DNA from 3 places in the Sporosarcina sp. GW1-11 genome. Region 3 is predicted to be linked to each of the others. Evidence: riboswitches for the same ligand, from Rfam matches in the RefSeq annotation. Region 3 holds a riboswitch; each other region holds the start of a gene.
What was found. A riboswitch is a leader RNA that binds a small molecule or an ion and turns the genes downstream of it on or off. The one in region 3 is predicted to bind S-adenosylmethionine.
Positions count from the first base shown of each region.

Region 1: linked by a shared signal. The riboswitch ahead of ORD22_RS12555 (methionine ABC transporter ATP-binding protein) and the one ahead of metK (methionine adenosyltransferase) in region 3 are both predicted to bind S-adenosylmethionine.
Region 2: linked by a shared signal. The riboswitch ahead of ORD22_RS13530 (MFS transporter) and the one ahead of metK (methionine adenosyltransferase) in region 3 are both predicted to bind S-adenosylmethionine.

Region 1 covers NZ_JAPMIW010000022.1:37,757-48,771, forward strand. The annotation lists gene ORD22_RS12510 (C39 family peptidase) at 1-31, opposite strand, end outside; gene ORD22_RS12515 (thioredoxin family protein) at 562-882, opposite strand; gene ORD22_RS12520 (3-hydroxyacyl-CoA dehydrogenase/enoyl-CoA hydratase family protein) at 1,096-3,480, shown strand; gene ORD22_RS12525 (acetyl-CoA C-acetyltransferase) at 3,508-4,683, shown strand; gene ORD22_RS12530 (acyl-CoA dehydrogenase family protein) at 4,741-6,513, shown strand; gene ORD22_RS12535 (arsenate reductase family protein) at 6,832-7,191, shown strand; gene gcvH (glycine cleavage system protein GcvH) at 7,269-7,652, shown strand; gene ORD22_RS12545 (toprim domain-containing protein) at 7,713-8,066, shown strand; gene ORD22_RS12550 (thioredoxin family protein) at 8,059-8,358, shown strand; SAM riboswitch class I at 8,410-8,515, shown strand; gene ORD22_RS12555 (methionine ABC transporter ATP-binding protein) at 8,622-9,647, shown strand; gene ORD22_RS12560 (methionine ABC transporter permease) at 9,640-10,308, shown strand; gene ORD22_RS12565 (MetQ/NlpA family ABC transporter substrate-binding protein) at 10,372-11,015, shown strand, end outside.
Region 2 covers NZ_JAPMIW010000027.1:10,064-21,078, forward strand. The annotation lists gene scpA (methylmalonyl-CoA mutase) at 1-873, opposite strand, end outside; gene ORD22_RS13515 (methylmalonyl-CoA mutase family protein) at 866-1,789, opposite strand; gene ORD22_RS13520 (methylmalonyl-CoA mutase family protein) at 1,726-2,505, opposite strand; gene msrA (peptide-methionine (S)-S-oxide reductase MsrA) at 2,824-3,354, opposite strand; gene ORD22_RS13530 (MFS transporter) at 3,472-4,743, opposite strand; SAM riboswitch class I at 4,874-4,964, opposite strand; gene ORD22_RS13535 (molybdopterin-dependent oxidoreductase) at 5,129-7,186, shown strand; gene ORD22_RS13540 (hypothetical protein) at 7,601-7,753, shown strand; gene ORD22_RS13545 (dihydrolipoamide acetyltransferase family protein) at 7,825-9,207, opposite strand; gene ORD22_RS13550 (alpha-ketoacid dehydrogenase subunit beta) at 9,225-10,208, opposite strand; gene ORD22_RS13555 (thiamine pyrophosphate-dependent dehydrogenase E1 component subunit alpha) at 10,208-11,015, opposite strand, start outside.
Region 3 covers NZ_JAPMIW010000008.1:90,608-101,622, forward strand. The annotation lists gene ORD22_RS07280 (gamma carbonic anhydrase) at 1-197, shown strand, start outside; gene ORD22_RS07285 (Fe(3+) ABC transporter substrate-binding protein) at 247-1,326, opposite strand; gene ORD22_RS07290 (ABC transporter ATP-binding protein) at 1,613-2,290, opposite strand; gene ORD22_RS07295 (ABC transporter permease) at 2,296-3,942, opposite strand; gene ORD22_RS07300 (metal-dependent hydrolase) at 4,091-4,471, opposite strand; gene ORD22_RS07305 (hypothetical protein) at 4,532-4,717, opposite strand; gene ORD22_RS07310 (YitT family protein) at 5,026-5,883, opposite strand; gene ORD22_RS07315 (Fur-regulated basic protein FbpA) at 6,110-6,274, shown strand; gene metK (methionine adenosyltransferase) at 6,501-7,712, opposite strand; SAM riboswitch class I at 7,889-8,008, opposite strand; gene pckA (phosphoenolpyruvate carboxykinase (ATP)) at 8,186-9,772, shown strand; gene ORD22_RS07330 (alpha/beta hydrolase family protein) at 9,823-10,620, opposite strand; gene ORD22_RS07335 (NUDIX hydrolase) at 10,589-11,015, opposite strand, start outside.

The DNA.
Region 1 (11,015 bases), on a different contig from region 3:
ACTTTCCTTGCACGTCAATGAACTTCGCCATGAATAAACGCCTCCTGTAGTGAGAAACAGCGCTGACAAAAGTCAGCGCTGTTAGTTTTAATAGAAAGAATTGTAGAGTAGATAGTTTGTGAGTGTTTTGAGATTGGATCTCCAGAAGGGGACGCTTTCCGGGGGCACGGCCTTGAGCCTCCTCGTTCGCTTCCTGTGGGGTCTCAAGACGCGCGCTAATCCCCCAGGAGTCGCCCTTTCTTCCGCTCCAATCCTATTATATGCACACTATAAATAGTTATTAACTTCATTGTAGTTTTCAAGTAACTTAGTAACGCTCATTTAACTTGTTTAAGTTCAAAGGAAAGCACAAACAAGCTAGCTGAACATTCCCCCGCCATCATCAGGAAGATGCACTAGTGAAGCGAAGTGCAAGGCGGCGACTCGGGGAGGATCAGCCCGACAGATGAGACAACCAAAGAGCGTAGCGAAGGTTGGCTCACCGCGGGCCCTCCCGAACGCGTCCGCCTGGAACGCAGCGTAACGGGGTATTATCCACTTACCCAATCACTTATTCACTTGTTAAATCTTCACTCCATCAAGAAACTCTGTCACCTGTGCGGGGGATTTTGCGTTTGCGCTGTGTAGGTGAGCGTGCTTTTCGCCGTCTTTGAACACTAGCAAACTTGGAATGCCCATGACTTCGTATTTTTCAGCGATTTCAGGAATAACGTCACGATCCGCTTCATACCATGTGTAAGTATCGTATGCTTCCACGATTGGATCGATAAACATATCCATTCGCTTGCAGTCTGGGCACCAGTCTGCTTCAAACTTCACTAATACCGGTTGGTCGCTTGCGATGATTTCGTTAAACTCTTCTACAGATTTGATTTCTTTCATTAAGAACGCCTCCATTCACTAAATAGTGTACAATGTTTCTAAGAAGTTGTGTATTTAATTGCTTTTGCAAGTAATTTAAAAAGTCTGATTTAACATCAATTCGATATTGCGAAATAGTTTAAAATGATTTATAGTAGTATCTATAAGCGAGGCGTATTTTTTTTACGTTATAAATGAATGAGTGTTCATTCAAAGATAAAGGGAGGATTGCACGTGACTTATCAAATTAGAAAAGCGGCAGTTTTAGGATCGGGCGTAATGGGTTCTGGTATTGCGGCGCATTTAGCTAATATTGGCATACCTGTACTTTTACTAGACATCGTACCACCGAAAGTAAGTGCGGATGACGAGGCGAAGGGACTGACGACTGAGGACCCGAGATTCCGCAATAAGTTTGCAACTACTGCAGTGGAAAAATTGCTGAAACAAAAACCAGCACCTTTAACAACGAAAAAAAATCTTTCATTAATTACACCGGGAAACTTCGAGGACCATTTGGCACAATTGAAAGACGTAGATTGGATCATTGAAGTCGTCGTTGAAAACTTAGACATTAAAAAGAGTTTATATGAAAAAATAGAAAGCGTACGAAAGCCAGGAACAATCATTTCATCTAACACATCTGGCATTAGTATAGAGGCGATGACAGAAGGTCGTTCGGAAGATTTCCAAAAGCACTTCCTAGGAACACACTTCTTCAACCCTCCAAGATACTTGAAATTACTTGAGATTATTCCTACAAAAACAACTGCGCCGGAAGTTGTAAAATTCATGACAATATTCGGTGAAGATCGTTTAGGCAAGGGAGTCGTTATTGCCAAAGATACACCGAACTTTATCGCGAACCGTATTGGAACATATGGTTTGCAAGTGACGTTGCATGAGATGCTCGCACGGGGCTATACGATTGGTGAAATAGATTCAGTTACCGGTACATTGATCGGCCGTCCGACATCCGCAACGTTCCGTACATTAGATGTGGTAGGCCTTGATACGTATATGCACGTTGCGAAAAACGTCTATGATCAGACGACTGGTGATGAACAGAAGACCTTTGAATTGCCTGAAGTCGTACTGAAAATGATCGATAACGGTTGGATCGGTGCGAAAGCGAAGCAAGGATTCTACTTAAAACAAGGTAGAGATATTCTTCAATTAGATATGAGTACATTAGAATACATTCCTACAGAAAAAATGAAAGCGCCTTCAATCGATATGGCAAAACAGCAAAAAGGTCTTGCGAATAAAGTGAAGACATTGCTATATGCAAAAGATCGTGCAGGTGAAATTCTTTGGAGCACACTCACACCAACGATGCTTTATGCAGCACAACTTCATGGCGAGATTGCAGATGATATCGTAGCAATCGATCATGCGATGAAGTGGGGCTTCGGCTGGACGCAAGGACCGTTTGAAATTTGGGATGCGATTGGTGTACGAAAATCAGTCGAGTTACTGAAAGAAGAAGGCAAAAACATTCCAGCACTCGTTCAGTCTTTGCTCGATAAAGGCTTTGAAACCTTCTATAAAGAGGAAGAAGGGGACATATACTATTTTGATGGGTCAGACTACAAGCTAGTTGAAGTCAATGAAAAAGCGATCAACTTAAAGCTCTATAAAAAGAAGCATGGCGTCATCAAGAAAAATTCTGGTGCTAGTTTAGTGGATTTAGGTGATGGCGTAGCATTACTTGAATTCCACTCACAATCAAATGCAATCGGACTCGATATCATCCAAATGATTAACTTTGCAGTCGATGAAGTGGAGAAAAACTTTAAAGGACTTGTGATCGGGAATCAGGGGAAAAACTTCTGTGTCGGTGCGAACCTTGGGTTAATCTTGATGGAAGCGCAAGACGATAATATTTTTGAACTCGATTTCGTTATTCGTTCATTCCAAAATGCGATGATGAAGATTAAATATAGCAGCAAACCAGTCGTTGCGGCACCATTCCAAATGACACTTGGCGGCGGAGCAGAAGTTTGTTTGCCAGCTGCACATATTCAAGCATCGATGGAAACGTATATGGGCTTAGTTGAAGTAGGGGTTGGATTAATTCCTGGTGGGGGCGGTAACGTCAATTTATATCAGAAGCATCTAAAAGGTTTGCCGAACGGTGTGCCAACGGACTACCAACATATTGCGAATAAAGTATTCGAATCAATTGCGATGGCGAAAGTCTCGACATCGGCTGATGAAGCGAAAGAAAATAATTTCTTAGACTTTGCGGACGGCGTGAGTGTTAATTCCGATCATCAGATTTACGATGCAAAACGAGCGGCTCTTGCTTTATATGAGGCTGGCTACGTGGCACCAAAGAGAGCGAAAGTTCCAGTGACAGGCGATTCAGGTTATGCGACATTATTGTTGGCTGCGGAAGGTATGCATATTTCCGGCTTCATTAGCGATCATGATCTGAAAATCGCGAAGAAGCTAGCGTACGTGATTGCTGGAGGTAAGGTTCCGTATGGTACACGTGTCGACGAGCAGTACTTACTGGATCTAGAACGCGAAGCATTTTTGAGCCTAGTGGCAGAGCCGAAATCACTCCAGCGTATGCAGCATATGCTTGTGAAGGGCAAACCGTTACGTAACTGATGATGGATAGATAAAGGAGGAAACAGCATGCGCGAAGCAGTAATTGTAGCCGGTGCTCGAACACCGATTGGAAAAGCAAGAAAAGGTTCTTTGGCAACTGTCCGTCCAGATGATCTCGGGGCGTTGACGATAAAGGAAACATTGAAGCGTGCAGGGAATTATGATGGTCCGATTGATGATGTAATCATTGGCTGTGCGATGCCTGAAGCAGAACAAGGCATGAACGTGGCGCGTAATATCGGAGCACTTGCGGGATTACCTGATACGACACCCGCAGTGACGATTAACCGTTTTTGTTCATCAGGCTTGCAGTCGATTGCATATGCGGCAGAACGCATTATGCTCGGACATTCAGAAGCGATTTTAGCTGGCGGCGTCGAGTCGATGAGTATGGTCCCGATGATGGGTAATACGATTCGGCCAAACTTCAAACTAGCGGAAGAAGCACCTGAATACTATATGGGAATGGGGCATACAGCGGAGCAAGTGGCGCAAAAATATGGTATTTCCCGTGAAGATCAAGATGCATTCGCGGTGGAATCACATAAACGTGCAGAAGCAGCCATTAAAGAAGGTAAGTTTGTCGACGAAATCGTACCGGTTGAAGTGACTAAACGTTTTGTTGATGAACGAGGAAAGTATCAGGAAAAGAATGTGTTATTCGCAATGGATGAAGGTGTTCGTCCTGGCACGACGATGGAAGTGCTTGGAAAATTACGTCCAGCATTCGCAGCGAAAGGTTCCGTCACAGCGGGTAACGCTTCACAAACATCTGACGGAGCAGGGATGGTCTTAGTAATGGATTCAGAAGTTGCTAAACAGCACGGATTGAAACCATTGGCGAAATTCCGTTCATTCGCAGTAGGCGGTGTCCCACCGGAAATTATGGGAATTGGACCAGTTGAAGCAGTGCCTAAAGCATTGAAACTAGCGGGATTGTCGATCGAGGACATTGATCTATGGGAGCTCAATGAAGCATTCGCGTCGCAATCACTCGCAGTTATTCGTGAACTTGGTCTGGATATGAGAAAAGTGAACGTCAACGGGGGAGCAATCGCAATGGGTCACCCACTAGGGGCAACTGGAACGGTATTAACATTGAAGTTAATTCACGAATTGAAACGCCAAGGTAAAAAGTTCGGTGTCGTGACGATGTGTATCGGTGGCGGAATGGGAGCAGCAGGAGTATTTGAAGTCTTGTAAATAAATACGTTTCGAACAAGGTGAAGTTATACGACAAAAGCAATGGAGGGAAACACTATGACAGAATTCGTAAAAGGTGGAGCATTTTTAACTGAGGAAATGGACGCATCACGCGTATTCACACCAGAGGATTTCACAGATGAACAGAAAATGATTGCCAAAACAACCGAGGAATACGTCAAAAATGATGTTTTGCCGTTAGTGGATAAGCTAGAAAATCATGAGTTCGAGCATTCTGTGAAATTATTGAAAAAAGCAGGAGATCTCGGTCTACTTGCAGCAGATATTCCTGAAGAGTATGAAGGGCTTGGACTGGATAAAGTATCTTCTGCATTAATTGCTGAAAAACTATCCGTCGCCGGTGGATTCTCAATTACTCACGGTGCCCACGTAGGAATCGGTACATTGCCAATCGTGTTATTTGGCACTGACGACCAGAAGAAAAAATACTTACCAAACTCTGCAAGTGGTAATAAGATTTCCGCTTACGCTTTGACAGAGCCAAGCTCAGGATCAGATGCATTAGGCGCGAAAACGACTGCGAAACTAAACGCGGAAGGTACGCACTATGTACTAAACGGCGAAAAGCAGTGGATCACCAACTCGGCATTTGCTGACGTTTTCGTAGTCTATGCAAAAGTCGATGGCGACAAATTTACTGCATTTATCGTAGAGAGAGAGTATCCAGGCGTTTCTGTAGGACCAGAGGAGAAGAAAATGGGTATCAAATCATCTTCTACGCGGACATTAATCTTGGAAGATGCAGAAGTACCTGTTGAAAACGTATTAGGTGAAATTGGCCGTGGACATATTATTGCCTTCAACATTTTAAACATCGGTCGTTATAAGCTTGGAGTAGGTACAGTCGGCGGATCTAAGCGTGCGCTTGAACTGGCTATCAAGTATGCCAATCAACGGAAGCAGTTCGACACACCTATTTCGTCATTCAACCTGACAAAAGAAAAGTTCGGTACAATGGCTTCTATGTTGTATGCAACTGAAAGTTTGATCTACCGTACAGTTGGTTACTTTGAAGAGCGTAACGCCGCAATGAGCCCTGAGGAGCAAAAAGACGGTGCAAAAGTGGCAGCGTCGATTGCTGAATATGCAATTGAATGTTCTATTAATAAAGTAGTAGGTTCTGAAGTATTGGATTATATTTCTGATGAAGCAGTTCAAATCCATGGTGGTTACGGCTTCATGGCAGAGTACGAGGTAGAGCGTATCTACCGCGATTCGCGTATCAACCGTATTTTCGAAGGTACGAATGAAATCAACCGTATGATCGTTCCTGGTACATTCCTCAAGAAAGCAATGAAAGGCGAATTGCCATTGCTTCAACAAGCGCAAGGGTTGCAGGAAGAACTGTTGATGATGATGCCGGAAGAAGTGGGCGATGAAGCATTGGCGCAGGAGAAAGTGCTTGTGAAAAATGCGAAGAAAATCGGTATCTTGGCTGCTGGACTTGCAGCACAGCGCTACGGCACGAAACTAGATCAGGAGCAGGAAATCCTCGTTAACATTGCAGACATCGCAAGCGACATCTTTGGTATGGAGTCTGCAGTGCTTCGTACGGAAAAGGCGATTAACAAGAATGGCGAAGAAAAAGAGAATCAGAAGCTTCTTTATACACAAATCTTCTGTCAGGAAGCGTTCGGACGCATCGAATCCGCAGCAAAAGAGACATTGCTTGCAGCAGTAGACGGTGACAACCAGCGCATGATGATCTCCGCATTGCGTAAGCTAACTCGTAATAATCCATACAACGTAATTGCGAAGAAGCGCGAAGCATCCGTTAAGCTAATTGAAGCTGAAAAGTATATTGTTTGATAAATAACGATTGCAGAAACGCCCCAGTTTGTTTGGGGTGTTTTTGTGATTGAATACGTACATTTCTAGGGCGAATGATGTCCCGCGCTCATAGCCTAGGACGTGCCGCTCATAGCCCCCAGTCCCGCGCTCATAGACATAGATGTGCCGCTCATAGCCCCCGGTCCCGCGCTCATAGACTAGGCTGTGCCGCTCATAGCCCCCGGTCCCGCGCTCATAGACTAGGTTGTGCCGCTCATAGCCCCCGGTCCCGCGCTCATAGAATTAGCTTCCACATCAAGTTGTTTGCTATACTGAAAAAAAGGGGGAATGACGATTATGATCATTACATACTACGGCTACCCGAAATGTAGTACATGCCGCAAAGCAAAGAAGTGGCTAGAGAACGAGGAGCTTTCATTCGAAGAAGTAAACATCGCCGAACAACCGCCGAGCGAAGAAGAGTTGCGTATGATGATTAAAAACTCCGGACTCGAACTGAAAAAATTCTTCAACACGAGCGGCATGAAATATCGCGAACTTCAGCTAAAGGACAAACTACCTGAAATGACTGATGACGAAAAGATCACATTGCTCGCATCTGACGGAATGCTTATCAAACGTCCAATCGTATCAGACGGACAACGTGTCACAGTTGGCTTTAATGAAGAAACATTCGCACAAACTTGGCAGGCGTGAACATAGATTCTTGTCTTTCAATTAGAACTATGGCAAACTGAATTAAGATAAACTATTATATTTTTGGAGGTAACGACATGAGCACACCAAAAGAATTGCGTTATTCAGAAGAACACGAATGGGTAAAAGAAGAAGACGGTAAGTATCGTATCGGGATCACACATTTCGCACAGTCTGAGCTAGGGGATATCGTATTCGTTGAACTGCCACAAGTGGGCGACCAATTGAAATCAGATGAGCCTTTCGGTAGCGTTGAATCAGTGAAAACTGTTTCTGAATTGTACGCTCCATTAACTGGTAAAGTTGTTGAAGTGAACGAAGAGCTAGAAGATAGCCCAGAATTAGTAAACGAATCTCCATACGAAAAAGCTTGGATGATCGTCGTGGAAATCGAAAACAAAGCTGAATTGGATGAATTGATGACTGCGGAGCAATACGAAGAAATGACAGCTGGCGAATAAGAAAACAGGAAGAGCGCTGGGATGTTCCAGCGCTTTTTTTACACTCTAGGAGGACACTGGATGGATCCGAAAGTACTCATTGTGGAAGGTGGTTCCGACCGCAAACGACTATTACCCATTCTTGCGGAGCCGGTAGAAATCATCTGTACAAATGGCACAATCAGCCCTTACCATATCGAAGAGTTACTAGAACCATATGAGAACCAAGACCTTTTCGTTTTTATGGATGCCGATGCTTCGGGCGATTCCATTCGCAAGCTGTTTAAGCAGCTCTATCCTGAAGCAAAGCACTTATATACGGATCGCTTATACCGTCAAGTCGAAAAAACACCGAATAAAGTTTTGGCAGGTGTGCTAATTGCCGCCAATTTCAAAGTACATCCTAAGTATCTGGCAGGTGGAATTAATGAATAACTGGACAAATGAAATGTGGAAACGCGAACAAGCGGCAGAACCACTTGCCGCTTTTTATCTATATACTCCAATGTGCGGTACATGCAACGTCGCAACAAAAATGCTAACAGTCATCGAGGCTATGCGTCCTGACTTACCCGTTGGAAAAGCAGACTTGAATTACGTCCAAGAAGTAGCAATTGATCATGAAATAGAAAGTGTCCCATGTTTGCTCATTCACCGCAAAGGGAAACCAATGGAAAAAATTTACGCTTTCCAATCCGTACCCTATCTACTAGAGAAGCTCAGTTGACAATAGATTCCGAAGTATGGTATAAGTAGTACATTCAACTGAATATCGAAACTCTTATAACGAGCGGTGGAGGGAAGTGCCCTACGAAGCCCGGCAACCGTCACATACGTGAAATGGTGCCAATTCACTCAAAGCAACAAGCTTTGACAGATGAGAGAAATGTAAACGTACATATATTTCGATACGTTTGACCTTTCTGCTCGACTGCGGAAGGGTCTTTTTTATGACCAAAACGAAATGGATTTGAAAAGGCGGTGCAGAAAATGATTCAACTAACAAACGTTCATAAGAAATTCCAATTGAACGGTTCAGAAATTGTCGCAGTAGATGATGTGACAGTAGCCATCAAAGAAGGAGAAATTTTCGGCATCATCGGGTACAGTGGTGCAGGAAAAAGCACGCTCATTCGATTATTAAACGGTCTTGAGCAACCAACATCCGGTAGCATTATGATTCATGGGCAAGAAATGACGACGCTATCGGGATCCGGTCTGCGTAATGCACGCCAGAAGATCAGTATGATTTTCCAACACTTTAATTTACTATGGTCACGCACAGTGGAAGAAAATATTGCATTCCCGCTAGAAATTGCAGGCGTGAAAAAGTCCGAACGTAAACGTAAAGTGAAGGAACTAATTGATCTAGTCGGCTTAACTGGTCGTGAGAAATCCTATCCAGCGCAGTTATCAGGTGGCCAGAAACAACGTGTCGGCATTGCCCGCGCGCTTGCGAATGACCCAGAAGTATTACTTTGTGATGAAGCGACTTCTGCACTTGATCCCGAGACAACAAATGCAATTCTCGATTTATTGACGGATATTAATGAACGTCTTGGCTTAACGATTGTGCTTATTACGCATGAAATGCATGTCATTCGAAAGATTTGCCATCGTGTGGCAGTCATGGAGGCGGGGAAAGTCGTGGAAATGGGCAACGTACTCGATGTCTTCCAATCTCCACAAGCTGACATTACGAAGCGTTTCATTTCACAGGTGACGGATACAGCTGACACCGACGCGGCGATAGCGCATTTACGGGATGAAGCACCGCAAGGAAAGTTGGTTAAGTTGGCGTTCATCGGCGAACGTACAGAGCAGCCCGTGCTTGCAGAATTAATCCGTAAATTCCCAATCGATGTCAATATCGTGCAAGGGAATATCTCGACTACGCGCGACGGCGCATACGGCACACTGGTTTTGCAACTGGTAGGGGATGTGGCGGTTATTGAAGAAGCCGTTGCTTTCCTTCATTCCAATGAAGTAAAGACGGAGGTGCTGATGAATGATTGAGCAGTGGTTCCCGAACGTGAACTGGGAAAAGATGTGGACAGCTACAGGTGAAACGCTTTATATGTCAGCCTATTCAACGTTCTTCACATTCGTCTTTGGTATTGCACTTGGTTTATTGTTGTTTTTAACAAGTCCCGGTCAGTTATGGGCGAATAAAATAACTCATGTCTTTACGGGTGCGTTTGTGAATATCTTCCGTTCTATTCCATTTATTATTTTGATTATTTTATTGATACCGTTGACGAATATTATGTTCGGCAGTATGCGTGGACCCAATGCTGCGTTGCCTGCGCTAATCATTGGTGCGGCTCCGTTTTATGGGCGTATGGTGCTGATTGCGTTACAAGAAATTGACAAAGGTGTCATTGAAGCAGCACGTTCGATGGGTGCGCGTACGTCCACAATTATTTTCAAAGTATTGCTACCCGAATCGATGCCGGCATTGGTGTCTGGTATTACAGTGACGTCGATTGCATTGGTGGGCTATACGGCTATGGCTGGAGTTATCGGTGCGGGGGGACTTGGGACGCTCGCGTATCTTGAAGGTTTCCAGCGCAGTCGAGAAGATGTTACGTTGATGGCGACGATCTTAGTGTTGATCATCGTATTTATCATTCAGTTTATTGGTGATTTACTAGTTAAACGTTTGGACAAGCGATAAAAGGATTTTCAGGGAAACCTGTTAACCATAAAATATTCCATTATGGAAAGGGAGAAATGTGACATGAAGAAGTTTTTATTCGGTTTATTCGCAACAGTTCTTGTGCTTGCACTTGCAGCATGCGGATCGAAAGACGATAGCAACAAGGACAATGGGGCGGCAGATGGTGATGCAGGAAAAGACGAGAAAACGACATTGACAATCGGTGCATCTAACACACCACACGCAGTGATTTTGGAACAAGCAAAGCCGTTATTAGCTGAAAAAGGCTTTGATTTGAAGATTGAAGACTACACGGACTATGTATTACCAAACAAAGATTTGGATGCAGGTACACTAGATGCAAACTACTTCCAACATATACCTTACTTAGAGAGTCAAATTGCAGATTTCGGTTATGATTTTGTCAATGCAGGAGCAATCCATATCGAGCCAATCGGTGTTTACTCTAAGAAATATGATTCATTGGAAGAACTTCCTGAAGGCGCAACAATTTTAATCAGTAACTCTGTGGCGGATCACGGCCGTGTACTTGCTATGCTTGAAGCGAAAGGCTTGATTAAGCTTGCTGATGGCGTGGAAAAGGTGAAAGCAGAAGTGGATGATATCGTAGAAAATCCAAAGAACTTGAAGTTTGATGCGAACTACGAAGCAGCGTTAATGCCTCAGTTGTATAAAAATGACGAGGGTGATGCGCTATTGATCAA
Region 2 (11,015 bases), on a different contig from region 3:
CATTTTGGCGATTTCCATATAATAGTTCATGCCGATCGCCCAGAAAAATGATAGACGTGGCGCAAAGGAGTCAATATCAATTCCTGCTTTCAAACCTGTGCGTACATACTCTAGTCCATCTGCTAACGTATACGCGAGTTCAATATCAGCTGTCGCGCCCGCTTCTTGCATATGGTAACCCGAAATAGAAATCGAGTTGAATTTCGGCATGTTTTGCGACGTATACGAGAAAATATCCGCAATAATTCGCATCGACATTGCCGGTGGGAATATGTACGTATTCCGCACCATATATTCTTTCAAAATGTCATTCTGGATTGTCCCTGATAGTTTTTCTGTAGGCACACCTTGTTCTTCAGCTGCTACGATATAAAACGCCATAATCGGCAATACTGCACCGTTCATCGTCATCGAAACAGACATTTGATCAAGAGGAATTCCGTCAAATAGAATTTTCATATCTTCAATCGAATCAATCGCTACACCCGCTTTTCCGACGTCTCCTGTTACGCGTGGGTGATCGGAATCGTAGCCACGGTGCGTCGCCAAGTCGAATGCAACCGATAATCCTTTTTGTCCCATCGCCAAGTTGCGGCGATAAAACGCGTTACTTTCTTCCGCTGTAGAGAACCCAGCGTACTGTCGAACCGTCCACGGACGCGCGACATACATCGTCGGGTACGGACCGCGTGTATTCGGCGCAATACCAGGAAAATCAGATACATGCTCCGTATGTTCAATATCTTTTGCCGTATAGACCGGTGAAACATCGATCCCTTCATTCGTTGCGAAGGTTTCTTTCTCTTGCGCTTGTTGCGACAGTTCATTTAGCGTTTGTTGTATATCTACTTTTTTAAAATCGGGTTTACTCAACTGGATGGCCCCCTATCGTAATGTTGGCAATGTCCTGTAATTTTGCTATTTTATCCTGACCAGCGAACATAAAGCCATTTAGCCCATTAGCAAGCCATTGATCGGAAAGTTCTTTCGGGTATTTCCCCGCTACATCCAGAACAACATCTCCTGCATCTTCTTTTAAGAAGTTTGTAACGACTTCTTCCGTTGCCGCTGCAGAAGCACAGATTACCGCATAGTGTGGCTGTTCTTCTTTGATCCAACTGAGCGCTTGATCGATAGAGTCGAAAGAAGGGCTCCACTGTGCCTCAATGCCACCAACAGCTAGGAATCCACTGACGAAGTCTGCACGAGGTTTATAATCTTTTAATGCACCAAAGTTTAGTAGTACTGCTTTTGGTAACTGTTCTGGCGTACGTGCGCGAAGATGTTCAAACGGCTCAGCCAAACGTTTCGATACCGTCACAGAAGAGGCATCTGTCAAGTTCGTGTCGATTAATTCTGCATAGACATTCGTACCGATCAACGTCTTTTTCCCGCTAGCCATTTCTTTCTGACGTTCAGCGTATAACTTGCTAAGTTCACCAGATTGTAGAAACGACTGATAGCCACCGTTTTCTTCGATTGCTAAAAACTTCTCCCAAGCTTTGCTAATTAATTCTGCAGTTAACGACTCGATGAAGTATGAACCACCTGCAGGGTCGAGTACTTGGTCGATATGTGTTTCTTCTTTTAATACGAGTTGAATATTGCGTGCATAGCGAATAGAGCTAGCAGAAGTGCCAGTCAACACATCATGTGGCAACACCGTTAACCAGTCCGCTCCCCCAAGTACCGCAGCAAACGCGGAGTTCCCGCCACGTAATAAGTTTACATATGGATCGAGTTTCGAATAGCAAGCAATGGTACTTGTTTCGCGTTCTCCACGCCATATGCTTCGTTAAATAACTTCCATAACACACGGAATGCACGGAATTTCGCGATTTCCATAAAGAAATGTGTGTCAGAAGCAAAACGAACATAAAAATCTTTCGTAAACTCTTCAAATGAAGTGGCCTTTTCTGCTAGTTCAGCAGCGATCGCAAGTGACAACGCAAGTTCTGTAACCGCATCCGCTCCTTCATGATGAGCCGTCCATAGATCTGCTCCTTTTGTTTTAACGTTCGGCAAATCTTCCGGTAAAACCGTACTTTCGCTAATACAAATACCCGTTACATCTGCACGTTTCGCATCTTCAATATATGAAAAGGCCTGCAAAATTGGATCTTCTTTTTTCACTTCTGTAAAGAGAAGTGGATACTCTGTAAGCAATTGTGCTAATTGACGAAGCGCTTGCTCACTCCAAGATATTGGGTGTAAGCCGTTATACGCAATCGCTTCATTGCCTCGTTCTAATGATTCTTTCAACTGAAGTAGGAAGTCTTCTCCCGTTGTCGCGCTGACAGGTTGTGCAACCGTCCAGCCAAATGCTGGCTTCGTCACGCGTGAGATCTTTTGTTGATCTAGATCCTCTTTTGTATATAAGGGCTTCAATTCAATACCCTCTGTGGTCTTCGTAAACAATGATTCAAATGGCTTTCCTTTCAATGACTGAATGGCACTCTCTTTCCATTCTTCATAGTTCGGCGCCGTAAATGTGAATGATTTCATATTATGTATAGGCATAATGGTGTTGCTTCCCCCTTTTTGACCATCAATACTACTAGTGTACCGTAGTGTAGCCAATGAAGAAAGAGGAAAATGATTAGATGTCATACAATTTTCATATAAATCTAATAAAAGTCTTCAGCTTCAAAAAGATAGTTGCAAAGTAAGAGGAAAAGAACTATCGGATGGGAAAGAGGAAGATCGTAGGATTGTCGCAAGAAGAATGTCACGCGGATATAAAAAAGGAAGTCCCTCGATAGATTATATCAAGGGACTTCCGTAGATCTCTTTAAGAACTTTTTACGCACAACTAGGCCACTATTACTTCCAGTGAGTGGCAATGAATTCGTCTCGACCAGAACGCGCGCGGTTATCTTTATAATGTTCTTTTTCTTTTTCGTAGTAATCTTGATGGTACTCTTCTGCCCGATAAAACGTTTCTGCGGGACGGATAGCTGTGACGATAGGTTTTGAGAATATGCCACTTGCCGCTAGCTTCGCTTTGGATTGTTCGGCAATTTCCCGTTGCTCGTCCGTGTAATGGAAAATCGCTGTCGTATACGATGAGCCACGATCATGAAATTGACCTTCCGCATCTGTCGGATCAATTTGTTGCCAGAACACATCGAGTAACTGTTCATATGAAAAAACAGCTGGATCAAACGTGATTTCAACGACTTCCACATGGCCTGAGTCGCCTTTTTTCACATCTTCATACGTCGGATTTTCAAGATGTCCACCCATATAGCCTGACACAACATCCTGAATGCCTGGCCATTCTTTAAACGGTTTTACCATACACCAGAAACAACCACCTGCAAATGCAGCTTTTTCAAACGTATTATTAGTCACTATCAACATCGCCTTTCATTTCGCTTTAGTTTTTAATTATGGTCCATGCCTTCTTGCTAGAATGCCACTATTTACGCTACCATATTATTCTGTTCATTGCAGTTCTCAGCAACTTCATCAATCAACACTCGTCACACTGTCGCCATATGAAGAGACCGGAATCGCTTGTTTGCGCATCGTATCCTCTTCCGGAACGCGTATGAATTTAACAATCACCGCACTAACTACATATAAGAAACTAAAAATCCAAACAACCCCTTCAGCTCCTACAGTCCCAATGAATGCCAATGCAATGGCAGGTGCGACGAACGTTGACAAACCGGCCGAAAAGTTTAACACAGACATCGCCGCTCCCTTTTCTTCACCCGCGACAGACGGTACCAATGCACCAATCGGAACGAAACCAGCTATTAAGCCACCCCAAATGAATCCAACAATGCTTGTCATCAGTAGATTTCCATTAGTCAAGACAGGTACGTAAAACAATAGCGGTGTGAAAATGGCACAACCGATTCCACCAAACCAAATAATCGTTTGTTTCCAACCGAATGTATCTCCAATAAAACCGAATACTAAATTAAAGATGATATTTCCTAAGAAAAATGTACCCCATAATTGCAACCAAGCAGTCGTTTCAATGCCGTGCTGTGCCATATGAATCGGCAAGAATACAGGGAATCCATAAACACTTAAACTATTGATCACGCGAACAATCCCACCTGCTGCAACGCGTGGATTCGATTTTAAAATCGTAATACCTTTTAATAATTCTCTAACTGCTTCGCGTTTGTTAGCGACTTTTTTCTTCTCAAATTTATCTTTATTGAGCACTAAAGCAAAGAACGTACCGAGACATACCCAAAAAATAGAAGTCCACAATGTATTAATGTAACCGAGGTGTTGGATCGCATAACTTGAATACCAAGCCCCAAGCACCATCATTCCCGCACAAAACGCAAACCAGAACCAACCGACTGCTGAACTTAATTTATTTTGTGGTGTTTTATAAATGACCCATGTTAAAAAGGAATAGGCAAACAAAGGATAACCGAAACCTTTAATGAAATAAGTTAGTAGCATGACTGGATAATTCATCGTTGGAAAACCGAACGTGATAAAACCAGCTGTACCAATAATATATACGGATAATCCAATCATCATCGTACGTTTAGGACCAAACACATCTGAACAAACTCCTGAAAACCAAGAGGCAAGAGCTATCGATATTCCATACACTGTGAAAATTGCGGCTGACTGTTGAATCGTCAACCCGTTATCGACTAAGAATGGACTGAGCCACCCAGCTTCTATTCCGTCACCCATCATGAAGAGCATGACACCAAAAAAGCCCCATCCTAAGTTCTTTGTAATACCGATTCTCTCTAACATACCATTCTCTCCATTTCTACTTACTTTTCTTAGTTGCGTATATATTTTCATGTAACAAAAAACTCTTTCCAAAGAACGGAAAGAGTTTTGACATACATTCATATTCAAATGGAATATAAATGTTGAACCCTTTCTATCTTTCAAGCAAAGCTTGCTGGATTTGGCACAATAATGTTGCCGAGATTTCATAGGGCCAGTCCCTCCATCTCTCTTGATAGAAAACATACTATGTAGTTAAATGAAAATACGTAATATTTAAAGCAATGGATATACAATATAGAGTTATTAAGTTGAAGTCAAGCACTTATCTGAAACTTCTAAAGAAATAGTCATTCTTATGATATACTAAACAGATTATGTCGACAAAGTTTTAGGAGGTATTGATTTGCAATCGTATGTAGAGATAGAAAATGGTGTCGTTCCTTCCGTCTGTTCACTTGACTGTCCAGACCAGTGTGGATTACTTATTCATAAACAAGATGGGAAGGTCGTTAAAATAGAAGGAGATCCTGAACACCCTGTAACAAAAGGAAGTATTTGTAATAAAGTTCGCCATATGTCCGAACGAATTTACGATCCACACCGTATTACAACACCTTTGAAACGTGTCGGACAAAAAGGCGACGGGAAGTTTGTCCCAATCAGTTGGACAGAAGCCATTGAAACGATCACGGACCATTGGAAAACATTAATTTCAGAAGTAGGTCCAGAATCGATCCTCCCATATAGCTTCTATGGAAATATGGGGAAGTTAAGTTCAAAAGGAATGGATCGTCGTTTCTTCAACCGCCTTGGATCGAGTCAACTTGACCGAACCATTTGTTCTGTCGCTGGCGAGGTCGGGTACAACTATACAATGGGCGGACGCTATGGCACAGATCCAGAAGAGATGACAGAAACAAAATTATTCATCCTTTGGGGTATTAACGCTGTCAGCACGAATATGCACCAAATGATGATTGCACAAAAAGCTAGAAAAAATGGTGCTAAAATTGTCGTCATTGACGTCCATAAAAACCAGACCGGACGTATGGCAGATTGGTTCATCCCTATCCTTCCTGGCACTGACGGAGCGCTTGCATTAGGTATTATGCACATTCTGTTTAAAGAAAACATGGTCAATCAGTCATTTCTAGAAGACTATACGATAGGCTATGAGGAGTTGGCGGATCATGTAAAAAACTACGACCCTCAAATAGTTTCTAGCATTACGGGTGTATCTGTGGAAGATATTTACTCGTTAGCCCGGATGTACGGAACTACTTCTCCTTCCATGATCCGAATCGGAAATGGTCTGCAGCATCACGATAATGGCGGAATGATTGTCCGAACCATTGCCTGCTTACCGGCATTGACTGGCCAATGGGAAGTAAAAGGAGGAGGTGCCCTTAAGTCAAATGCAGATTATTTGACGCATAATATAGCTGCGCTTGAACATCCAAATCTCCTGAAACAGCCTACACGGCGGTTTAATATGAATCAATTAGGCGATGCGTTACTAGAAGAAAATGAACCGATCCGTTCATTGTATGTCTACAACAGCAACCCAGCCTTAGTCGCACCCGATGCGAATAAAGTGCGCGAAGGATTAGAGCGTACTGATTTATTTATGGTTGTTCATGATTTATTTTTAACAGACACAGCTAAATTTGCGGACATTGTGCTACCGGCCACATCTGCATTTGAAAATACGGACTTCTATACGTCATTCTGGCATCATTACATTCATATACACGAGCCCGTCATTCCTCCTTTTGAAGACAGCAAATCCAATTCAGATGTCTTCAGACTGTTAGCACAAGCGATGGGGTTTGATGAGCCATCCTTTAAAGATGATGATCAGGAAATGATGAGGCAAGCATTAAGTAATCTTACCAATCCACATATATCTGAAGTTACATATGAATCGTTAAAGGAAAAGCGCTTCATCAAAGCAAGCGGCACGAACAATATGTTACACAACTTACAAACCCCTAGCGGTAAAATTGAACTTTATTCCAAACAGATGGAGTTGGACGGTTATCCAGCTCTTCCAACGTATATCCCAATCATTCAGGATTCCGATTATCCATTACTATATGTACCTACAGCTAATCATAATTTTTTGAACACGATCTTTTCGAATAATGAAAAGCATATCAAAATGGAAAAAGAACCTAAGTTATTTATGAATGTGCGCGATGCAGAACTTCGGGGAATTACAGACAAAGAAGTTGTCCGTATATGGAACGACCGTGGGGAATGTGAAATGACTATTTCAGTTGGTGAACACGTCCTTCCCGGTGTTGTCGTGAGTCTAGGACTGTGGGCAGATCAGACAGGTGAACAACGACTTGTCAACGCATTAACGCCCAATCGAATAGCTGACATGGGCGGCGGCGCCACTTTTTTCTCAGGCCGCGTTGAAGTGAGCGTTTCGCACTCCCAAAATGAAGAATCCTGAAATAAGCCTACTAGCTAAGCATATGAACTACGTAGAGATGAAAACGTATTACTTGCTAGAGACCAGTAGCCCATACGAACATCTCTGCCAAATGCAGGGAAACGAATTCTCATAACCTTCAGCGGTAGCGCTGAAGGTTCCAGAGTGTAAACAAAAGGGTTGGAAATCGTAACGATTTCCAACCCTTTTGTTATTTTCAGTATAAAATCTGTAAAATAGCTTCTGACTTAGTTCTGGTATTCACTTGATTTCCTCATGACGCCTCAAGTCTTCCGCTATATCCAAGTGATTTTGCGGCACTAACTGTTCAATTGTCAGCATCTCCAACTGTTCACGTTCATTGATCTGATTTTTCGTCATCATTTCCATCACCTCAATAAGTGTTCAACAGGTTCCAGTTGATTGGAGCGGAGGATGGCGACTCCAGCGGGAACAGCACGAGCCGAAGACCCTGGACTGAGCGCAGCGAGGGAAGCGGCTGAGGCCGTGCCCGCGGAACGCGTCCATCCGCAGCGGAAATCAACCTTTCCTGACGTTTACTCTATTGTAAAAGAAAAGAGACTGTAATCAAACTCCAAATTTATGGAGTTTGTCTACAGCCTGAAACCTTCAGCGGTAGCGCTGAAGGTTCTCTGTATTTAATATAACGATGTAGTTTCTTTAGACATATTCTCTAGCAATTCTTTCACACGCGCTAGGAAACGCCCGCAAACTAAACCATCCAAGACACGATGATCTAGAGACAAGCAAAGGTTGACGATATCGCGTACAGCAACCATCCCATTGTTCATGACAACCGGACGCTTGACGATCGTTTCAACTTGCAAAATCGCAGCTTGCGGGTAATTGATGATACCCATAGACTGCACGGAGCCAAATGAACCCGTGTTGTTGACGGTAAACGTACCGCCTTGCATATCCTTCGCCTGCAGCTTTCCATTGCGTACTTTACCCGCTAATTCGTGAATATCACGGGCAAGTGCTTTGATAGTTTTTTCATCTGTTTGTCGAATGACTGGAACGTATAACGCGTCATCAGTCGCAACAGCAATCGAAATATTGACGTCTTTTTTCATGACAATCGTGTCACCCGCCCACATCGAATTGACTGCAGGGAACTCTTTCAACGCTTGAGAAACAGCCTTAATAAAGAAGGCGAAGTACGTTAAATTGAATCCTTCTTTTTGTTTAAACTCTTCTTTTACACCATCACGCAGTGCAACAAGATCCGTTACGTCGACTTCGACCATTGTCCACGCATGTGGTGCTTCGGTTACTGAACGCACCATGTTTTTCGCGATGGCACGACGGATACTTGTGACTGGAATTTCGATATCACCATTTTCCAACTGCACATTCGGCGTAACATTTTGTTCGAATCCGGACTTTTCGCTATCGAATTCCGCGATTTCCGTATGTGCTTGCGGTTGTTCTTTAATTGTTTCAGCTGATTCCGTCAGTTGTTGCGGAGCGACGGTTGGATTCTCAATGAACGCTAGAATATCTTTACGCGTAATTCTGCCTTCACGGCCCGTACCCGCGACGTTTGCCAAGTCAATGCCGTGTTCTTGCGACAGTTTTAAAACAGCCGGAGAATATCTACCCGCTGCTTTCCCCGCTGCTTTCCCCGCTGCTTTCCCCGCAGTTTTCACCAGTTCAGGCGTCGATGCCGGTTTGACTGGCGCGACTTGTGGTTTTTCTGACGCAGCTTCTTTCAGCTCTTCTACAGCTAGTTGTTCTTTCTGCGTCTTTGGAGTCGCTTCAGGAGCTGCAACACTTCCCTCTACGTCAATCAAACAAACCGTATCGCCTACTTCTACCGTATCGCCTTCTGAAGCGATGATTTCCGTAATCGTTCCAGCAAATGAAGAAGGTACTTCGGCAGTTACTTTATCTGTTGTCACTTCAGCTAACGAGTCATACTTAGCGACCGTATCACCTGGTTTGACTAGCCATTTTTCAATGATTCCTTCAGTTACACTCTCGCCCAGTTTTGGCATAGTGATTTTTTCGATGCCCATTATTCTGCCTCCTTAGACTAAAACTCCGCTAAATCCCTTGCCGCTTTTTCGACCTTGTCAGGATTCATCATAAAGAATTTTTCCATCGAAGGAGCATACGGCATAGCAGGTACATCAGGCGCTGCTAGACGTTTGATAGGTGCATCTAATTCAAATAAGCAGTTCTCCGCGATGATCGCAGACACTTCACTCATAATACTGCCCTCTAAATTATCTTCCGTCACTAATAGCACCTTACCAGTTTTGGAAGCCGCTTCAATAATCGCTTCTTTATCTAGTGGATACACTGTACGTAAATCTAAAATGTGAGTGGAAATACCGTCTTCCGCGAGTCGTTCCGCTGCTTGCAAGGCGAAATGAACACAAAGACCATAAGTAATGATCGTCAAGTCGTCTCCTTCACGCTTGCAGTCCGCTTTTCCGATTGGCAATACATAATCATCGTCAGGCACTTCACCTTTAATCAAACGGTACGCACGCTTATGCTCGAAGAACAACACGGGATCTGGATCACGCACAGCAGCTTTTAATAACCCTTTTGCATCGTAAGGAGTGGACGGAATGACAATCTTTAGTCCAGGTGTAGAAGCAAACATCGATTCAACCGATTGTGAATGATAAAGCGCACCATGGACACCGCCACCGAAAGGCGCACGAATAACAATTGGACAAGACCAATCATTATTGGAACGATAACGAATCTTCGCCGCTTCTGACACGATTTGGTTCACTGCAGGCATGATGAAATCGGCGAATTGCATCTCCGCAATTGGACGCATACCGTACATCGCTGCACCGATCGCGACTCCAGCAATGGCTGATTCTGCAAGCGGTGTATCGAGCGCGCGGTATTCGCCAAACTCATCATATAATCCGATCGTCGCTTTAAATACGCCGCCTTTACGACCTACGTCTTCACCTAAAACGAATACTTGATCATCGCGCTCCATTTCTTCTCTCATCGCCATATTGATGGCATCTATAAATGAACGAACGGCCATTATGCGTCGCCTCCTTCTTCATCATAAACATAGCGCAAGGCATGTTCAGGGCGTGCATAAGGAGCCAATTCCGCATATTCCGTAGCTTCATCGACCAATTGCTTCACACGTTGTTCGATCTCATCTTGCTTCTCTTCCGTCAATACTTCCTGTTCTTGCAAGTACTGAATGAAAGTCAATAATGGATCCAACTTCTTTTCCTGTTCTAACTCTTCCGCGTCACGATATAAACGCTGATCATCATCTGAAGAGTGCGCTGTCAAACGATAGCAGACAGCTTCAACTAATGTAGGGCCTCCACCGCTTCTTGCACGGTCAGCTGCTTCCTTCACCGCTTCATAAACCGTCAGTGGATCCGTGCCATCTACTGTTACGCCTGGCATCCCGTAGCCCACTGCACGATCGGATACATGCTCACATGCCAATTGTTTATCTACTGGAACGGAAATTGCATATTTATTGTTTTCTACCATAATAACCGTAGGCAATTTATGCACACCCGCAAAGTTCATTCCCTCATGAAAATCTCCCTGATTCGAAGAACCTTCTCCTAGTGTCACAAATGTGATGAAATCTTCTTTATTCATTTTAGCAGCAAGCGCTACACCGACTGCGTGTGGTAATTGCGTCGTTACAGGAGACGATCCTGTAATAATCCGATTTTTTCGCTGACCGAAATGTCCAGGCATTTGACGGCCGCCCGAGTTCGGATCTTCCGCTTTTGCAAAAGCCGATAACATCAATTCTTTTGGTGTCATACCAAAGTGCAATACAATACCCATATCTCGGTAATACGGCGCGATCCAG
Region 3 (11,015 bases):
CCGAAGTTGGTGAAGGTGCATTTATAGGTGCAGGCAGTTTAGTTACACCCGGTAAAAAAATTCCTCCAAACACATTAGCACTAGGCTCTCCTGCTCGCGTGGTACGTGAATTGACCGATGAAGATCGTGCGGATATGACACGTATCGTCAATGAATATGCGCGCAAAGGCCAACTGTATAAAGAGTTGCAAGACTGATTATACAAAACTAAAAAAGCAGTCCTAGGACTGCTTTTTTGCATTCAACTTATTTCCAGCCTACTTGATTCATTAATTCTACAGCTTTCGGATTATACGTTCCGTAGTCTGCAAAGTCCACTTTTTGCGGAGTGAATGTTCCCCAGCTCGCCATTACTTCTGGTAGCTTTGCTTCAACATTTACTGGGAACTCGAAGTTTTCGTCTGACACTTGTTCTTGCGCTTCTACAGTTGTTAAGTACTCAATTAACTTTACTGCATTTTCTTTGTTTTTACTATGCTTCACTAAACCTACACCACTAATATTAATATGTGTGCCCGTTGTTTCTTGGTTCGGGAAGAATACGCCGATTTGGTCAAATACTTTTACATCTTCTACTTCGTCTGATACAGACATATGACCTACATAATAACTGTTCATAATTGCAACATCACCCACACCTGCAACGATTGCACGTGCTTGGTCACGGTCTCCGCCTTCAGGTGCACGCGCTAAGTTGTTCGCAATTCCTTGCGCCCACTCTTTTGCTTTTTCTTCACCGTTAAGTGCGATTAATGATGCCATTAATGATTGGTTATAAAGACTATCAGATGAACGGACAAGCAACTTGCCCTTCCACTTATCTGTCGCTAAATCTTCGTATGTAGATAAATCTTCAGGCTTTACACGATCTTTCGCATAAACGATGACGCGCGCACGAGTAGATAAACCAATCCATTGATTGTCTGTGTCGCGAAGCTCTGCCGGAACACGCTCGTCAATTTCTGCTGATTCAACCGGTTGTAATATTCCCTCTTTTTTCGCTGTGTTCAAAATCCCACCGTCGACTGTCATAAATAGATCCGCTGGTGTATTTTGTCCTTCACGCTTCAAGCGCTCGATCAATTCAGGTGCTTTTGCTTCGATTACATTTACTTTAATGCCTGTTTTTTCTTCGAAGTCGGCATATAGGATAGCATCTACGTCATAATGTCTGGCTGTGTAAACATTGACTTCGCCAGCCGTTTTTTCTTCTTTTGCAGTTTTTTCTGTTTGTTCCGCTTTGTCAGAACTTGAGCTACATGCGCCTAAAATTGCTACCAGCAACAATAGAGCAAATACCCATACTAACGAATTTTTCTTCAACATATTTCTCCCCTTGTCTATTATTTCATTCAAATGAACCGTTTGATAATGAGAATCGTTTTCATCTGTATGCAAATCATAATACATTTTCAAGAAAAAAGCTAGTATTTTCATGTTCTTTTATGTAAAAAAAAGCCCAACATATATTGGGCTCATTTAAGACTTTATAAAAAATACGAAGTAAAGCAAAATGGAAACTAGCGACTTCGAGGAGTATCCGTTCGTCCTCTCCTGAAACACATCCGCCTGCAACACAGAGTAACGGTATCGTCTCGATAATTCCCTTCACTTATACTAATACTGTTTCTTTATCTGCCCCAACGTACGTTGCACAATCAATATAAATCGTTCGATCACAAATCGCATCTACGTCGGCTTGATCGTGTGAGACGAATAGACACGTAATATTCGCCTTTTGAAGAATGTCACGCACTTCCATACGGATTAGTGACTTTAAATTCGTGTCTAAGTTACTGAACGGTTCATCCATTAATAAAATGGATGGCGCTGGTGCTAAGGCTCTAGCTAATGCAACTCGCTGTTGCTGTCCTCCACTTAATTCATGCGGATAACGTTTGGCGAATTCTTGTAGCTGAACTAGTTCAAGCATTTCATCTAGGCGTTTTTTTCTTTCTGAGCGTTTCAATTTATGTAATCCAAAACAAATATTTTCGCCCACTGTCAGGTGAGGAAATAGTGCGTAGTTTTGGAACACCATGCCAACGCCACGCTTTTCTGCTTCAATATACGTTCGATCCCCTACGATCAGTCGCCCGTCTAACACGATGCTGCCTCCCGTTGGATCTTCGAGTCCTGCCAGTAATCGTAATAACGTACTTTTCCCACTACCACTTGCCCCGACAATACCAACGATTTCACCTTGTTCGATTGAAAGCGAAAAATGATCAATGACCGGCTTCTGTTTTCTGGAATAGTGAAAAGATAAGTTTTGAATTTGTACGAACATAATAGTCACTTCTCCTCGAATCGTAATATTAATATCACCGACAAGATACTTAGGCAAATGAGCAGTAACGAAGATGGAGCCGCTTCATAAATTCGCTCGTCAATCGCATATTGATACGTTCTAGTCGAGAGCGTGTCGAAATTAAATGGACGCAATAATAACGTTAGCGGCAATTCTTTCATAATTTCCAAAAATGCCAAGGCGAATCCGATTAAGATTGATCCACGCAATAAAGGAAATTCTATTTTCCAGAATGTGTACGTCAATCCTCTACCGAGCAAGAAAGATGCTTCCCGATACGACGGCGGAATTTTCGTATAGCCGGATTCAACGGCATTGAATCCTTGTGCCATAAAACGAATCACATACCCTGTAATCAACATCGCAATCGACAGACTAAGTACGAGTGTTCCTGATTCTACTCCTAGAAGTTTCGGATATAGAAACGCTAACTTTTCGTCTAACGTAATAAACAATGCTAGTACACCGATTGCTACGACTGCACCAGGAACTGCATAACCTGATGTCATCACGCGGGCTAATAAGTTCGAAGACATCGACGGATAAAGATTAATCGTACGGGCCGTCAAAACCGCAAAGAAGCTAATGATTAACGCACCGATGAAAGCTGCAACTATACTATTCGTCATTAAGCTTAAAAAGTCACCACGCCACACTTTTTCGTATGTTTTTACTGTCCAAACGATTAATTGTATAAACGGAATCAAAAACGCTGCGAAAAAAATCGCTAGACAAGCTAATGTAGCACCAAAAGCGAAAATGCCGCGAAGTTTTTTCCTCGCAAGCGGTCTACTTTGCGTCACATTTGTATCGTATTTTCGACGTTTTCGTAAAAATCGCTCCAGCATGAAGACCCCTAAAATGATGATAAGTAACCAAGCAGCTAAACGCATCGCTGCATTGATATCATACATACCGAACCAAGTTTGGAAAATGGCCGTCGATATCGTCCGCACACCAAAGAAGCTCGCAACCCCATAGTCACTTAATACTTCGAAAATGATTAGCATCGCACCCGCAATAATTGCAGGCCGAGCAATCGGTAGTACTAAACGAAAAAACATCTGAAATCCGTTCAAGCCTAACGTTTTCGCGCTCTCAATATAAGCAGCACTTTGTTTTTCAAAGTAGTGTAACGTTAACATATACACATACGGATACAGGAATAGCGTCAAGACGAAAATCGCACCACGCATTGACATAATTTCAATCGTTCCTGGTGTAAATTGAAAATCGAGGTGATTACGGAAATACGACTGGATAACGCCTGTATAGCCCGTCATCGTGCTGTATGTGTAGGCCGCGATATACGGAGGGATTGCCAAAGGTAAAATGAGCAACCACTTAAACTGCTTGCGGAATGGGAATTCATAAGCCGCAACAATCCACGCTAACGTAAGGCCAATCACAGTAGATAAAAATCCTACAGACCCTACCAAAATCAATGAGCCTTTAATATAATCAGCTAGTAAAAATTCTTTAATATGTTGCCAGTTCTCGCTCGTCGGCTGGAAGAAGCTGAGGATGACATATGCAACTGGCATCACGATAATTAATGCGCCAAGCATCGTCAAAATAAACCAGCTATTCGCTCTACGCCGAAGTTCTCTTAACCATACGGATTTATTCATTATGTATACAACCAACTTTACTGCGCCAATAGGCGATTTTAGTGACTTTCAATAAATTATATAATGGATGATTTTCATTCTCAAGTATATAGGTATTTATAAAACTGTCCACTATTTTCACAAAAATTCAACAAATTAATGATGGTAGTTAAAATTCTTTCTTCCAAATCGGTGCAAATAATTTTACTCCTCTGCGATTCACAGGTAAAAACTTCATACCAGCAACTAGATGACTAGCATAACCCGCAAGCGCAGCTACAAACACACCATTCATCAGCCATTGTTGTAGTGAATAATGGAGGATGGATGCAAAGAATGCCAGACCTAGCAAAGAATGTGTATAGGAACGATGGGGAAGAAATGATGCAATTATAATGTAACACCCTGCAAGAATAATACCAATGGACGTATGTACGAATAGACCGAATGCGATAAAAAGGATACCAGTTATGGTCAATAGTCGTCTTTGGGTAATGACTTGCGATACAACTACTAACATTGCTGCGACTAGCGCTATAATCCAATTCATCGACTGCCATCCTGTTTGTATGAATTGATAGGTCACTATGACAAGTAATCGCATAAGTAGTTATATCCGCTTTTTAGAGATCGTGACACCGTTCGAGGCAGCGCCGTTCGTGTCGAGATCTGGTACTAATGCAGCTATACAACCACCTGCTGTACATAAAAGAACAGTTTCTATGTCTGGCTGCGTTTGATATCCTATCGCTGCTCCAATCACAGTACCTATTACTGCGCGCGAGCTTCCCTTCATGTGAAGTACGTCTCCTTTATGGGCTTTATTCTAAGATGATTTTCTTTTCAATTTTTCTTATATGATGATTCAATCAAATAAGTGGACTTACTTCATGATTACATAATTTTTCTCCTACTACAAGCCGCATCGACACTTGTTTTTATTCGATTTCTTTAAACGCCATTTTTGTCGCACTACTTGAACTTGCATTACCTCTCATTGTCCAGTGGTTCATTGAAGGGCTCCTTCCGTCAGGCGAATCAAGTTTAAACGTATAAAAAAGAGCTGTGCAAGTCACGAGTGACGACTTGCACAGCCCCGTTTTATTATGTTAATGTCTCACCTTCTCGTCTAAAGAAGCCGAAGATTCCTACCGTCTGCACAATATTCGTAAAGGCTTGTGGATCTGTTTCATTAATAATACGTTCAAGATCATATAGTTCATAACGTGTAATGACGACGTAGAGCATGTTTTTGTCTTCTTTAGAATACGCTCCTTTTGCTGGTAAAATCGTAATACCACGCACCATTTGACGATGAATCGCTTGTTGCAGTTCGTCTGCTTGCCTCGTTATAATCATCGCTGTAACTTTTTCATGACGCGTATGGATCATGTCAATGACCGACGTGGTCACATAAAGAGCAATCATTGTATATAATGCATTTTCTGGCTCGTAAAGAAACCCTGCAAATAAGATTAAAATCCCGTTCAAGACTAAAAAATACATACCAATTGGCTTATCTTGCATGCGCGATAAAATCATCGCAACGATATCCATTCCACCAGTAGAAGCACCTAACTTTAGTGAAATACCTACACCAACCCCTGCCAATACACCGCCAAACACCGCATTCAACATAATATCATCCGACACCGAACGAAGGGGCAATAACTCAAGAAATAATGTAGTAAATGCGACAGAAACGATACTGTAAATCGTGAAGCCTTTACCTACTTTAAACCAACCGAGAATAAACACCGGAATATTGAATAGTAGCAATAAAATACCAGTACTGATCGTAATATTCAATTGATCAATTAAGACACTCGATACCAATTGCGCAGCACCCGCAAAGCCACTCGCATAGACATTAGCATTAATTAAAAAGAAATTTAGCGATATCGCCATTAGGAACGACCCTAAAATAACGACTGCGATTCGTTTTGCTTCAATAAAAAACATAGCAACCTCCTATGATAAATAACAATTTTATGCACGAACTAGATTATAACGATTCTCCCCTTAGATTGGTACCCATAAACAAAAATAATTTTAACTTTCCCCATTCTGCCCAATAAATCCATCTTATGTATGAATACAATTCAAAGTATTCTACTTATAAGTAATGTGGTTTAACGCGGTCGATAATTGGCTATAGTAAGAGTGGGAATCAAGGAGGAAATGTTCGATGAAAAAAAAGAAAGATGTATGTGATACGAAACGAGACAAAGTCATTGAAGAACTTGTTTCGAATGGGGTATTTAAAATTGATGGCAAGCAGTTGTATGAGTTGCCGCTTCAGTTACTGATGCAGGAATATGAAGCTTTCGGCAATCCAGAAGCTCAGATGTAATGAATACGTTAGGCAAATAATTAGAGACGTTACCGATTCATTTGGTGACGTTTCTTTAGCTTTCAGACTATAATTTGCTTGCTGACTTTGGTGAAAATCAATCAATAGCTAAGCATTTTCGGATATAGCAACTTTAAAAGATCGAGCAACGCTACCTAGCAAAATAAAATTCTACAAAAAAAGCTGTCTCAAGAAGTCACAACTTCTTGGACAGCTCTAGTACCGATTATTGTTTAATGCGTACTTTACTAGCCAATTCCTTCAGTGCATCCACTTTATCTGTCTGTTCCCACGGCAAGTCAATATCCGTACGGCCAAAATGACCATAAGCAGCCGTTTGTTTGTAGATCGGGCGACGAAGATCTAGCATTTTGATAATGCCTGCTGGACGTAGATCGAATAGTTCGCGAACGAATTCAACTAATTGTGATTCAGTTAGACGGCCTGTATCAAATGTATTGATAGAAATTGAAACCGGACTTGCAACGCCAATCGCATAAGCCAATTGAACTTCACAATGATCCGCTAATCCTGCCGCTACGATATTTTTCGCAACATAACGCGCTGCGTATGAAGCGGAACGATCCACTTTCGTTGCGTCTTTACCAGAGAATGCACCGCCACCATGACGAGCATATCCGCCATATGTGTCGACGATGATTTTACGTCCAGTCAGACCTGAGTCGCCCTGAGGACCACCAACGACAAAGCTTCCCGTCGGATTAATGAAGTATTTAGTCTGTTCGTCCAATAAATCTTCAGGTACTACCGCATCGATGACTACTTCTTTTATATCCTTCTCGATTTGCTTGAGCATTACTTCTGGATGATGTTGAGTAGAAATAACGATTGTATCGATTCGTAAAGGATTGTTATTTTCATCATATTCTACGGTTACTTGCGTTTTACCGTCAGGACGTAAATATGGAATCAAATCTGTTTTACGTGCTTCAGCCAGTCGGCGTGCCAATTTATGTGACAAACTAATTGGTAACGGCATTAATTCCGGTGTTTCATTACAAGCATAACCAAACATCAATCCTTGGTCACCTGCTCCAATTGCATCTAATTCTTCATCTGACATAGAACCTTCACGTGCTTCCAATGCTACATTGACACTTGCTGCGATTTCTGGTGATTGTTCATCAATAGAAGTTAAGACAGCAGACGTTTCGTAATCAAAGCCATATTTTGCACGCGTATAGCCAATTTCTTTCACTGTATCGCGAACAACTTTAGGAATATCCACATATGTTGTTGTTGTGATCTCACCCATTACTAGAACGAGTCCAGTTGTAATGCTTGTTTCACACGCCACACGAGCATTTGGATCTTCCATTAAAATTGCATCTAAAATTGCATCTGAAATTTGGTCGCACATCTTGTCAGGATGGCCTTCAGTAACTGACTCCGATGTAAACAGTCGACGGTTTGTCATTTTGTTTCCCCCTATATTAAGCAACATGATACGGTACTCTCATAAGTCCCCGGTAAAGTTCCACGCCTAGACGTCAAGCATATACCATAAGGATTCAGGGCTAGACAATATAAAAAGCCTTTCACTCATATTCAATCCATGAGTAAAAGGCGAAATTTCACGCGCAGCACCTTTCACTCTTATCGTCCAAGGAATTAAACCTTGCTTCAGGTTTGGCACCTTCGCGCAAGACTTTTGTCTTTTGCAGGTTGCCGGGTTTCACAGGGCCTGTACCCTCCACCAACTCGGGATAAGAGTATCCGTTCATGTCACATCTTATAAAAAAGTTTCGATTTTGTCAATTTTTTTATTTTAAATCACTTGAGTTTTGAATTAGGATAGATTATTATTCTTAATGTGTTATACTATTTACGAATTAAGATGTTCTACTCAAATAAAAAATAAAACGACTACGCAAAGGACGGTATGTAATTATGATATCTGCAAAAATTGATGATAGTTTAAAAAGTCTTCTAACTGGAAGCAACGTGACGATCCAAGCGTCTGTGGCCGAATTAACTGAAAAAGCAGTAAGCAGAGGAGAAGCTCAACTTACAGCAGACGGCGCAATTGCGGCACGTACCGGAAAATATACAGGACGCTCTCCTAAGGACAAATTCATCGTCGAAGATGCAGTGTCTAAAGATAAAGTGGACTGGGGAAGCTTAAACCGTCCCATCTCTCCTGAAGCATTCGATTCATTATACACGAAAGTCATCAATCATTTGAAGGAAAAAGATGAATTATTCGTTTTCAAAGGATTTGCAGGTGCAGATAAGGATTCTCAGCTTTCTATTCAAGTGATTAACGAAAAAGCTTGGCAAAACTTATTTGTTCACCAATTATTCATCCGTCCTACTGAGGAAGAGTTTCAAGCGCATGAATCACAATTTACGATTTTGGCTGCTCCTTCATTCAAAGCGGATCCAACAGTGGATGGCACAAACTCTGAGACATTCATCATAATATCTCTTGAAAAGCGCATTGTCTTGATTGGCGGAACAGAATATGCTGGAGAAATGAAGAAATCCATTTTCTCTGTTATGAACTTCTTGCTTCCTGAACAAGGTATCCTTTCCATGCACTGTTCTGCAAACGTTGGAGAAGAAGGCGACGTAGCGCTATTCTTCGGTCTTTCTGGGACTGGTAAAACTACACTTTCTGCAGATTCTGATCGTAAGTTAATCGGTGACGATGAGCACGGATGGTCTGACAACGGTGTATTCAATATCGAAGGCGGATGCTACGCAAAATGTATCAACCTTAGTCAAGAAAAAGAGCCTGAAATCTTCGGTGCGATTCGTTTTGGTTCCGTTCTAGAAAACGTTGTACTAAATGAAGAAACACGCGTACCTGATTACGACGATAAATCATTAACTGAAAACACACGGGCTGCTTACCCAATCGAAAATATCGATAATATTGTGACGCCATCTGTTGCGGGTCACCCGAAGAACATCATTTTCCTAACTGCAGATGCTTCTGGAGTTCTACCTCCAATCTCGATTTTGTCAAAAGAGCAAGCAATGTACCACTTCCTAAGTGGATTCACATCTAAACTTGCTGGAACAGAACGTGGTATTACTGCTCCTGAACCAACATTCTCTACGTGCTTCGGTTCTCCATTCTTACCACTTCCTGCAGCAACTTATGCAGAAATGCTTGGGAAGAAAATCGATGAACATGGCTCAAAAGTATTCCTAGTCAACACAGGTTGGACTGGCGGAGTGTTCGGTGTAGGTTCCCGTATGAACTTAGGATATACACGTACAATGGTTCGTGCTGCAATCGCAGGTAAATTGGATAACGTTCCTACGAAAAAGAACGAAATTTTCGGATTGGAAATGCCTCTTGAAATCGAAGGCGTACCTAGCAATGTATTACACCCTCGCTACGCTTGGGAAGATCCTGCAGAATACGACAAAGAAGCAACTCGTCTAGCTGCTGCTTTCCGTGAAAACTTCAAGAAGTTTGATCACGTGTCAGAAGAAATCGCAATAAAAGGCGGACCTATCGCTTAATTTTACCTATACAAAAGCCATGCAGATTACATTGCATGGCTTTTTTCTGTTTAATCGCTCTGTCGTTTCATCCAATCGACTGCATCTGTCACGAGCTGGCGATTCATTTCTGGAGGTATATAGTGCGTATAATCTTCTAAATACCACGTTTCATATTCTTTATTAGCATCTCGTAGTGCATTTTCGAGCAACAACGCTTGTTCAAATGAAACATTCGTATCTAGCTTTCCATGGATAATCAATATTGGAATATCAATGTCATGTACTCGAAACAATGCTGTTCGTTCCCTATAGGCATCGGGTTGATTATTCGGTGTACCGCCAATGACGCGCTTCATCATACGCCGCATATCTTTTCGTTCCTTATACGTAAAGACCACATCTGACACACCTGCCCACGTCACCATCGATGTGAGATCATCCCGTAAAATGGCTGTCCATAACGCCATAATTCCTCCACGAGAAAAGGAAAATAAATGAATGCGCTCAGAATTTACGGCATGTTGTTGTTTTAACACTTCAACACCCGCTACCGCATCATTGCGATCATCCCCTGCAAATTCATCCTTGCCCTCTCCCCCTCGGTTCCCACGATAATACGGAGCAAAGACGACTAAGCCATGCGAAGCAAATTGAGCGATACGTGCAGGACGTACCATCCCTACATGCTGAATACCACCACGTAAATAGAGTAAACCCTCATAACGACCCGCCGCTTTAGGTGTTGCGAGCATCCCTTTCACTCGCAAGCCATCAGACCAGTACGTTATCTCTTCCAGTCGTACTGTAGGATTCGGTGATGGATAGTCTTTTCGTTTACAAATCGTTCCATTCGTTTGTTCGACCATTCGCTTCCACCCACTTCCTGAGCTCACCCATTCCGCGATCTTTCATATGGAAACTTAAGTCCGTACACGCATCTAGTTCGCCATCTGTCATCCAAACTAATCCTTCTGTTTCCATTAACGTATACTCTTTTTCAATATGTGTTACTTCACCAGTAAAAACAGCTTTGCAAAATGGTGGTTCTGTAAATACGACATATTCAGCAAATGATTGCACATTCGAAATTGTCACGCCTGTTTCCTCTAACGTTTCGCGGATAGCAGCGTCTTCAATCGTTTCTCCTAGTTCAGCTTTCCCTCCAGGAAATTCAATACCCCGCATACGGTGTTTTGTTAGCAACCAATGGCCCTTGTGCTTGATCACAACAAGTACATGGCGCGGTTCAATTTGGTGTTGA